3 regions of the Paeniglutamicibacter cryotolerans genome follow, and region 1 is predicted to be linked to each of the others. Evidence: riboswitches for the same ligand, from Rfam matches in the RefSeq annotation. Region 1 holds a riboswitch; each other region holds the start of a gene.
The links. Region 1 has a riboswitch for S-adenosylmethionine ahead of E9229_RS06590 (acyl-CoA dehydrogenase family protein). Riboswitches for the same ligand answer to the same signal wherever they lie in the genome.

Region 1 (3,267 bases):
ACCAGCAAGAAGGGATCGTTGACCGGGGTCTGGGTGCCCTGGCGCAGCGCTGCCGCGGCTGATCCGCCATACACGTCGTAGCTGCCCAGCACGTCGGCGATGAAGATCCCGTCGAACAGTCCACGTTCAAGGGTCTGGGCCAGGTCGGCCCAGTAATGCAAGTCGGTGTAGTCTGCCGAGCGGTCTTGCGGGTGGCGCCACAGCCCGGGTGACTGGTGGCCGACGCAGTTCATGTCGAAGGCGTTGAAGCGGATATGTCGGCGTGCCGGTGAATTGCTCATGGTTCTCCTTTGGTTTCCGCTCCCGGCAATGATTCCCGGGCTGGGCGGATCGACCGCCGTGCGCGATGTGCGGGGCCGATGGCGAGGTGGATGGTGGGTGCGGTGGGTTGAGCCCGCTCAGAACCGGGTGGAAGTGTGGCGGGCGCCGGCATTGCCGACCGAATTCAGCTTGCGTGGAGCCGTGCCGTTGACCTCGTAGTCCCCGACGATGCGCGCCTTGTAGATGGCCGGGTTGTGCGTCGCCACGGTTCGGGCATTGCGCCAGTGCCGGTCCAGGTTGCAGGCGCTTGATGTGGCCGATGCCCCCAACCCGTCAAAAAGCTTCGATGCGGCGCCCAGGACCAGCGGCTGGATCGCCGTCTGGGCGCGGTTGGCCGAGAGCTCGGCGACGGCAAAACGCTCGGCCGCGTTCAGCGCCTCGTCCGCGAGCACCGATTCGAGTTCGGCCACGGCGGCCAGCACCGTGGCGTCCACGGCGAAAGCGGAGGCAGATATCTCACCGATGAGCTGCAGCACCTGGGCATCGTGCCGCGGCACCACACCGCTTCCGGTGCTGAAGGAGCGGGTGCGCACCTGCACCTGCTCGCGGGCATCGCGCAGCACCGCCCGGGTGATGCCGGCCTGCACGGCAAGCAGCACCAACTGGTAGATCGCGGATTCGGGGTGGGCCCCGTCTGCGTCCTGCGGCAGCAGCGAGTCCACCGGAACGGCATCGAAGGACGTGGTCCCGGTGCCGGTGAGCTGCTGGCCGAAGCCATCCCAGTCATCGTAAATCCGCACCCCGGAATGTTGGGTCGACACTACGGCGATGTGCCGGCCCGGGACATCCTCGCGGGAGGCCGCAACCGCCACCCAATCGGCGTAGATGGTGCCGGTGCAGTAGTACTTCTCACCGGTGACCCGCCAGCGGCCGCCGGCTGAAACCAGCCTCGTTGAGAGGGTCCCCAGCGTGTTTCCGCCGCGTTCGGTGTAGGCATTGCCGACGATGTGTCCGTCGGCGAAACGCCCGAACCACGTATCCCGCAGCTCGTCGTCGGGCAGCAGCAGCACCGTTTCGGCGAAGCCGATATGCGAGCGCCACAGGTGGGCGACCTGCGAATCCGCATCGGCCAATTCAATCAGCAGCCGGAACGCATCGGACAGCGAGGCGCCGTGGCCACCCCGGGAGGCCGGAACCCGCAGTGCTCCGAAACGGGCCTTGTTCAGCCATCCCACCTGTTCGAAGGGAAGGGTCCGGGTAGAGTCTCGCTCCCGCGCCCCTTCGGCAATGCGGGCGAAGACCGGGCGGAAGATCGCCGCCAGTTCGTCGTAATGCGAACCGGTGGGAACGCCCGGGGTGAGTTTAATCAGGTGCCGCGCCGGAACCGCATCGCCAAGGTCGTCCAGGTCCACTGCTCCGAAGGTCCCGAGATTGATTTCGGCTGGTACACGTACTGTTTCAGGCGCCAGGGCCATGGTCCACTCTCCATCGGTCTGGCGTGAGCACCTTCCGCCCATTGAATGGGCTGGGGTTGCTGCGGCGTCATCGAGCCAGATCTCTCGGCCGCTCTGGATGGTAATGACACCTGTCTACACGCTTAGGCCTGTCGATGGCGAATGTCCCGCGTCTTTTTTCGTCGTTTTCGTTTCCCGCGCACCCATTGACGTTCTCCGAGTGTTGAGGATAGCTTGATGGGAAGCCAGTGATTGATCCGGTCAGAGACATCTTCCCTTGTCCGCCGGCGCACCACCCCTCAACCCATATAAGCGTTTGAAGGATGTTCACTTGAGTAATGTCGGATTGCTATACGTTGGCGCCGTTCTCTTCATCAACGGCCTCATGCTCATCGGGAAGGTTCCCGGAAAATCAGCCGCGATCATGAACCTGTTCGTCGGTGCCATGCAGACGGTCTTCCCCACCATCATCATTTCCCAAGCCAACGGAGACCCGGCCATTATCTTTGGCGCAGCGGGGCTTTACCTCTTTGGCTTCACCTACCTGTACGTGGGCCTCAATCAGCTGTGCTCACTTCCCGGCGAAGGCCTGGGCTGGTTCTCGCTGTTCGTGGCAGTCTGCGCCATAGTGATCGGCAGCGTCCTGCTGGTGCACTTTGATGACCCCGTTTCCGCCGTGATGTGGTACACCTGGGCGGTTCTCTGGTTCATGTTCTTCCTGCTGCTGGGCTTGAATATGGAAAGCCTGGCCATCACCACCGGCTGGTTCACCCTGATAGTCGCCCACATCACCGCCACGATTCCGGCATTGCTGTTGATCTCCGGCGCGTTCAAATCCACCACGGCCAATGCCTTGTGGATGGCCGCCGCGAGCCTGCTGGCCCTGATCTTCGCCTTCGTCATGGGTCGGCGTGCGGCGCTTAACGCGCCGGCTCCCGCAGCGATGACCCAGGCCGGCTGACCGGGCGTTCAGTCTTTCGACCCATTCGAGTTTCCTTCCACCATTTGTCCGCGCCCACATCAGGAGTGCCCTCCATGCCGTTGTACGAATTCCGCTGCCCCGAAGGCACAGCATTCGAAGCGTCCTTTTCGATGAGCCAGGCCCCCGGGTCGCTGGACTGTCCCGACTGCGGGCAGCAGTCCAGACGCAGGATCAGCGCGCCGAAGCTGTCGATCGCGGGTTCTGCGGAGTTCAAGCTGATCGATTCGACCAAGCGCAGCGCCCACGAACCCGAGGTGGTCTCGAACAGGCTCCCCTCCAGCGGCATGAAGGCACCCGCCCGGTACACCTCCAATCCGCTGCATCAGAAACTTCCGCGGCCCTAGGGCCCGAAGAACAAAAACCAGTACGAGTTCACTTAAGGAGAAATACCATGCCAGAAGTACTTTTTCCGCTCGATTCAGGCAAGAAGTTCGAAGACCAGGAGAAGCTCGGACACAACCGGTGGCACCCGGAGATCCCGCCGGTGGCCACCGTCAAACCCGGCGATTCGTTCCGCGTCGACTGCCGGGAATGGTTTGACGGGGCCATCGTCAACGACGACTCCGCCCA
Region 2 (3,267 bases), 310 kb from region 1:
CCCAGAACTACGTTTCACCCCGTCCGGGTCGGCAGTGGCGAACTTCACCATTGCTTCGACCCCGCGGACCTTCGACCGCCAGTCCAATGAGTGGAAGGACGGCGACACGCTGTTCCTCCGTGCATCGGTGTGGCGCGAGGCTGCCGAAAACGTCGCTGAGACGTTGACCAAGGGCATGCGAGTCGTTGCCCAGGGTCGCCTCAAGTCGCGTTCATACGAAACAAAAGAAGGCGAAAAGCGTACCGTTACCGAGCTAGAGGTCGATGAAATCGGCCCGTCGCTGCGGTACGCATCTGCCAAGGTCACCCGCACCCAGCGCTCCGGCGGTGGCGGCGGAGGCTTCGGCGGCGGAAATGCCGGCGGCAACGCTGGCGGGTTCGGTGGCGGCAACGCCGGCGGCAACCCTGGTTTCGGTGGCGGCAACGCCGGCGGATCCGGCGGTGGCAACTGGAATGCGCCTGCAGCCGATCCCTGGGGTGCTCCTGCCGGAGGAAACAACGGCGGATGGGGCAGCAACCCCGGTTCCGACGAACCGCCCTTCTAACCAAAATATTCACCATCCCGCAGAGTTCCTCTGCGGGCTCCACAAGATAAAGGAGCTCCACGATGGCTAAGGCTGAACTCCGTAAGCCCAAACCAAAGTCCAACCCCTTGAAGGCCGCTGACGTTACCGTCATCGACTACAAGGACGTAGCATTGCTGCGCAAGTTCATCTCTGACCGCGGAAAGATCCGTGCCCGTCGCGTCACCGGTGTCTCCGTTCAGGAACAGCGCAAGATTGCACAGGCCATCAAGAACGCGCGTGAGGTTGCTCTGCTTCCTTACTCCGGCGCTGGCCGCGGCTAAGGGAAGGTAAACAACATGGCAAAGCTCATTCTGACCCACGAAGTCACCGGCCTTGGTGCCGCAGGCGACATCGTCGAGGTGAAGAACGGTTACTCACGTAACTTCCTTCTGCCGCGCGGTTTCGCAATCACCTGGAGCAAGGGTGGTGAGAAGCAGGTGGAGTCGATCAAGGCAGCACGTGCAGCTCAGGCCGTTGCTTCCCTGGAAGATGCTCAGGCACTTGCTGCTTCGCTGTCCTCCAAGTCGGTTAAGATCGCCGTCAAGGCCGGCGCAACCGGCCGCCTCTTCGGCACTGTAAAGACCGAAGACATCGCGAAGGCATTCGAGGCCGCTGGCCTCGGAAACGTCGACAAGCGCAAGGTCGAGATCAACGACCACATCAAGTCGATCGGCAGCTACACCGCTACCGTTCGCCTGCACGAGAACGTCGCTGCGACCCTCAACCTGCAGATCGTCGCCGCCAAGTAGTATTTGGGCACGATGGCCCCGACCGCTTGCGGCCGAGACCGGTGAGACCCCGCATTTTTGCGGGGTCTCGCTTTTTTAACGGGAAGCCAGCAGATCGAAGCGTGAGGACACAATGCGCCACAGCCTTTGACTGATGTGGGCCGGCTCTCCTACCGTGGGTAGTGAATCAAGAGCGTCAACGAACAGCCCTGGCTTGTTGGCCGGCAACCCTCTCACGGTAGTGGGGTGCTCCAGGTGAGGATTCGGCCCCCGGAAAACCGGCGGCAAGTACCGCACGCCGTAAGGGGTGGCCATGTTCGGCACCCTCCATCCGGTGGGCCGACTGACAAGGAAACGCCCATGTCCCTGAACCGGGAACTCGACCAGGAATCCCTGCGACACGCCTTCTCCCAGCACCCCTCGGGCGTTGCCGCGCTCTGCGCCATCATCGATGGAGAACCGCAAGGCATCATCGCCTCGACCTTTACCGTCGGCGTCTCCATGGATCCACCGCTGGTGATGTTCGCGGTGCAGAATACGTCCAAGACCTGGCCGGTCGTGCGTCAGGCTGGCCGTATCGGGGTCTCGATCCTGGGTGCGGGACACGACCTGGCATGCCGCCAGATCGCCTCCAAGGCCGGGGACCGCTTTGCCGACCTGCGTCTGGACTCGACGGACGAAGGCTCCCTGTTCCTGCAGGACGCCAGCCTGTGGCTGGACTGCTCGGTGGAGCAGGAGGTCCCGGCCGGTGACCACCAGGTGGTGCTGCTGCGGGTGCATGGATTCTCCACGCTGGAGGAGGCCAACGACCCACTGGTCTTCCACGGCTCGGCGTTCCGCCGTTTGGAAGCGCAGGCCCTGGCCTCCTAGCGGCGGCTAACGCCCTTCCCCGCGTCCATCGACCGCTCGGCCCTCCGCAATCCTCTGACCAAGCATGAGCTGGGCACCTTGGACTGAACGGCCCCCTGTGGCGTGTGCCATGGTCATCAAGGATTCTTCTGGAGTAGCGTGACGGAAACTTCAGTTCGTGTCACGGGGGCAGATGCATGCCGTCAGAAGCGAGAGGGGGGGCGATGGAGCGTCATCGATGCGATCCCGTTCCCCGGGGCCGTCGTGGGCCGTAGTTTTTGCGGCAGGCAGCGGTTTCTTGCTTGCCAGATGCAACGCCGGGTCTCCGCCGCAGGCCAGCGCGACAGATTCCACGCAGTCCGCCGTGCCGATCTCCACGCCGGACCCGGCATCTGGCGTCTCGCCAGGGATCGGGACGCCGAAGGGTGGCCGGGAATCTTTGAAGAGGCCTGAAGGATCAGGGGAAACGGCACTTGGCGACGCTCCTGGAGAGGTGATCGGAGTGGAGTTCATTCGAGTTGGCCGCATCTGGAATGCCACGTTGCAGCGTGAAGGTGGCCCTGGGCATGAATTAGTTGGGAGAGCGGCGGCGCGAAGGTGCTGTCGGGCCCTTAACCGGACCGGTTGCTGGCCACACCATAGGCGGTGCCATCGTGCGGACGTCGACTATGCCCAGACGGCCACGACCGCGAATGCGTTTGTCCAGCGGGTAGCGGCCTTGAGCTGGGAGTCGGTTCAACGCCCGGCACTCCGGCTGGGAGGCTCAGGTTAATGAAGGCAAGAAAGGCAGCGAGGACTACGTTGGCGCCATCTCTGCAGCGGCCAGGCGCAACATGACTGACACCCAAGGCGCGTGTCGGGCGTTCATCCTCTGGGGAACTACGAGACGAGACGTCCCCTTACGTGGAGCCATGCTCCTTTTTCATGTGTTGATATCCGTGTTCCATCAGCTTGCGTAGGGCGTCAATATCGACATCGGCGAGTTTGTTCACGTACAGGCAGGAGGCCCCGCGTCGGCTCTTGCCCAGTTTCTCGAGCAGCTCGGGCGCCCGTGGCGCATTGGTCAGACCGTAGAGCGAGAGGCTCGAGGCCCGCGGGGAAAAACCGATCATCGCGGCGTCGCCC
Region 3 (3,267 bases), 760 kb from region 1:
TGAGTCCCCGCGATGCCAGGTAGCTGTCCTGCGGTCCGGCGACGGCACCGGCGGCGAACTGCTGGTAGCCGATGGCCTCGGCCAGGGACTGGCCCCTGAACTGCTTTTCCGCGACGATGACGGCGCCGCCGAGCACATCCGAATGTCCGCCGATGTACTTGGTGGTCGAGGGGACCACCAGGTCCGCACCCAGTGCCAGCGGTCGCTGCAGGTAGGGCGAGGCAAAGGTGTTGTCCACGACCAGCAGCGCTCCGGCAACGTGGGCGATCCGGGCCCACGCCGCCACATCGGCGATGCCCAGCATCGGGTTGGAGGGCGTCTCCACCCAGAGCAGCGCAGTTTCACCGGGCCGCACGGCGGCAGCGACGGCTGCGGGATCGGTGATGTCCACCGGCGTGCTGGTGATGCCCAATCGAGAATGCAACTGGTTGATTAGTCGATTGGTCCCGCCATAGCCGTCGGCACCGAGCACGATGTGGTCGCCCTGGCCCAAAAGCGCCCGCAGCAGCGCATCCTCGGCGGCTATCCCGGAGGCGAAGGCGAAGCCCGCGGCACCACCCTCGAGCGTTGCCAACTGGATTTCGAACCCGTTGCGTGTCGGGTTGGAACCGCGCGAGTATTCGTGCCCGGCGCGCAGCATGTTGATGCCGTCCTGGATGAACGTGCTGGTTTGGTAGATCGGCGGGATCACCGCACCGGTCAGCGGATCCGGTTCCTGGCCCGCGTGGATGGCGAGCGTGTTGAAGCCCTGCGTGGCGCCCATGTCCGGTTCCTTCCTAGACTTCTGCCTTCGAGGCGGCGACGCCCAGCCCGGTGTAGTCGAGCGGATCGAAGTACACCTGGGTGATGGCGAAGTCCGCCCCCGAGCGTTCCTTGGCCAGCAGGACCTCGACGTCGTGCTCGAAGGAAGGCGACTCGGGATGCCGCATCGGGTAGGCGGCGACGCCGATGGCCAGGCGTCCGGCCCCCAGCGCGGCGGTGTTGCGGGCTTCGACGTCCCTGATCAGTTCGACCAGGTAGCGGGCGAAGGGAAGCTCCCTGCGCCAAGCCCCAGGTTCCCTGGGCAGGTCGCCGCGCAGTGCCGGCACGCCACGCACACCAATGGAGACGAAGTGCTGGACCAGGGATTCAAGCGAGGCCCGGTCCTCCCCCACGCAGGTCAGGTGGGCCAGCGGACGCAACCGGGTGTTGTTGATCAGGTGCCCGATCAGTTCAAGCGATGCCTTTCGACGGGCTTCGGTGCCGGAATAGGTGACCGACACGTAGTCGGGGTCGGTGGATTCCAGTTCGACGATGCTGTGGTGGGCGTCCTCCGCGGCCGCAGCGCTGGCCGGCGGGTATAACTCGTAGGACAGCGACGGCAGGGCCGTCGACAGTGTCATGCTCATGTGTTGCTCCTCGCTGGTAGACGAGGGAGGCACCGTTATGCGGCATCTGCCAGGGCTTTCCGGGACATGCCGGAGCGCTCACTGAAAGGGACGCTGATGCGACTCCATCGGTCCTGGCGTTAGCACCGTTCCGTGATGAACCCCTGTTATCCGGGGTTCTGGGATGGTTGCTGCGGCGTCAACGAGCCAGATCTCTCAGCCGCTCTTGATGGTTGATGAATTCATCTAAAACCCAAATGGATGCACGGCACAACATCGAGTCAGTCCGCTGGTCACATAGCCCCATGCGGAGAAATATGAAGCGGCGGAGACCCCCATGCGTCTACGGTCCAAACAATTGTTAAGCATTCATTTGCCCTCGACGTTCGGATCGGTGGCATATCCGGGCACTCAAGCGGCACCCGGAAGAATTTCATGGCGGCCGCCTCCGGTTGAGGTCGGCGGGGAACCGTTAGCGAACGCCCGGTCTTCCTCATTCAGGTACATCCAGCCCGTCCGTCAACGAAGATCGCCTCTCGCCGTCACACTCAGGCATCGGGCGGACGCTTCTGTTCAGCTGGCGAATGGGTGCCCGAAAAGTATCGATGAAAAGAGTTTTCACATTAACTGCATCCAAAGAGAACCCATTGGGGGAAGTAAGGGATATCACACACACCGACCCCTCTGGTTGGGGCATCTGGAAGGAAAAACCATGCGCAGGACACCGATCATCGCCGCCATTGCAGGATTCGGATTACTCGGACTCGGAGTGGCACCCGGGTACGCAGCACCAGACGACGCACAACTTTCCGTGTTTCACGGCGTTCCCGGCTTAAAGGTCGATGTCTATGTCAATGGCAAGCTGACACTTGATGATTTCAAGCCAGGAGACCTGGCCGGTCCGCTCAAGCTCGCAGCAGGAACCTACACCGTGGCCATCACGGCCGCAGACGCCAAGGACGACAGCTCCCCCGCCATCGGACCGGTGGATCTGAAGCTTGCCGCAGGCAAGAACTACACCGCAGCCGCACACCTCACGGCAGCCGGGAAACCTACCGCGACCCTCTTCACCAACGACATTTCCAAGATCGCCGCGGGTGATGGACGGCTGATCGTACGCCACATTGCGGCCGCCCCAGCCGTCGACGTGTTGGCAGGCGGCAAGCCCGTGATCAAGGATCTGATGAATCCCAAGCAGGCACAACTGGACCTGCCGGCAGGCACCGTTTCGGCCTCGGTCGCTGCCACCGGCACCACCAAGCCGGTGATCGGCCCCGCTGATGTCATGGTCACGGAAGGCTCCGACACGATCGTCTATGCCTGGGGCAGCCTGACGGACAAGAACCTGGCGCTGGGCACCCAATCGATCGCCGGTCTCGGCTCAGCACCGGCAGGAGTACCGACCGGCACCGCCGAAGTCAAGGACGGCGGAGCTGCACAGGGCATGCTCGTCGGGTTGGGTGCGCTCCTGCTAACTGGCGTAGCTGTCTTCGGCCGCAAGCTGCGTCCGGCAACAAACCGAAAGTAGGCATCATGAACCGGCTTCCCGGCCTCGCCGCGGTAGCCCTGATCGTGGTCGGGGGCGCGACATCTAGTGCGTCCCCGACCATCCTTGGCGGCCCGCTCGTCCCCCACGAGTCCGTCGCCCTCAGCGTGTCGGCGTCGTCGTCCCCCTCCCCCGGGCTGCGAACGACGCCGACACCCGAGCCCGCAGGAGCACCTGCCGGGGTGGTGGTCCATGACTCATCGGCACCGGCTGCGCAACGATCCCTTCCCGGTCCTTCCCGGATCCGTTACCCGGGAATCGGGGCAGACATGAGAACCATCGGGGTAGGTGTTTCACCCGACGGAACCATGGAAATTCCCGATGACGCAGCAGTCGCCGGCTGGTACCGATATT

Region 2: linked by a shared signal. The riboswitch ahead of E9229_RS05150 (flavin reductase family protein) and the one ahead of E9229_RS06590 (acyl-CoA dehydrogenase family protein) in region 1 are both predicted to bind S-adenosylmethionine.
Region 3: linked by a shared signal. The riboswitch ahead of E9229_RS09920 (methylenetetrahydrofolate reductase) and the one ahead of E9229_RS06590 (acyl-CoA dehydrogenase family protein) in region 1 are both predicted to bind S-adenosylmethionine.

Annotation. Positions count from the first base shown of each region.
Region 1 covers NZ_JACHVS010000001.1:1,380,785-1,384,051, reverse strand. Annotated here, with positions in the region: gene E9229_RS06595 (LLM class flavin-dependent oxidoreductase) at 1-281, opposite strand, end outside; gene E9229_RS06590 (acyl-CoA dehydrogenase family protein) at 399-1,574, opposite strand; SAM riboswitch class I at 1,744-1,840, opposite strand; gene E9229_RS06585 (AmiS/UreI family transporter) at 2,047-2,676, shown strand; gene E9229_RS06580 (FmdB family zinc ribbon protein) at 2,751-3,041, shown strand; gene fmdA (formamidase) at 3,089-3,267, shown strand, end outside.
Region 2 covers NZ_JACHVS010000001.1:1,075,093-1,078,359, reverse strand. Annotated here, with positions in the region: gene E9229_RS05165 (single-stranded DNA-binding protein) at 1-544, shown strand, start outside; gene rpsR (30S ribosomal protein S18) at 607-846, shown strand; gene rplI (50S ribosomal protein L9) at 862-1,314, shown strand; SAM riboswitch class IV at 1,479-1,590, shown strand; gene E9229_RS05150 (flavin reductase family protein) at 1,654-2,163, shown strand; gene E9229_RS05145 (DUF1801 domain-containing protein) at 3,042-3,267, opposite strand, start outside.
Region 3 covers NZ_JACHVS010000001.1:2,141,138-2,144,404, reverse strand. Annotated here, with positions in the region: partial or broken gene E9229_RS09925 (PLP-dependent transferase) at 1-763, opposite strand, end outside; gene E9229_RS09920 (methylenetetrahydrofolate reductase) at 777-1,388, opposite strand; SAM riboswitch class I at 1,490-1,603, opposite strand; gene E9229_RS09915 (DUF4397 domain-containing protein) at 2,080-2,895, shown strand; gene E9229_RS09910 (class F sortase) at 2,901-3,267, shown strand, end outside.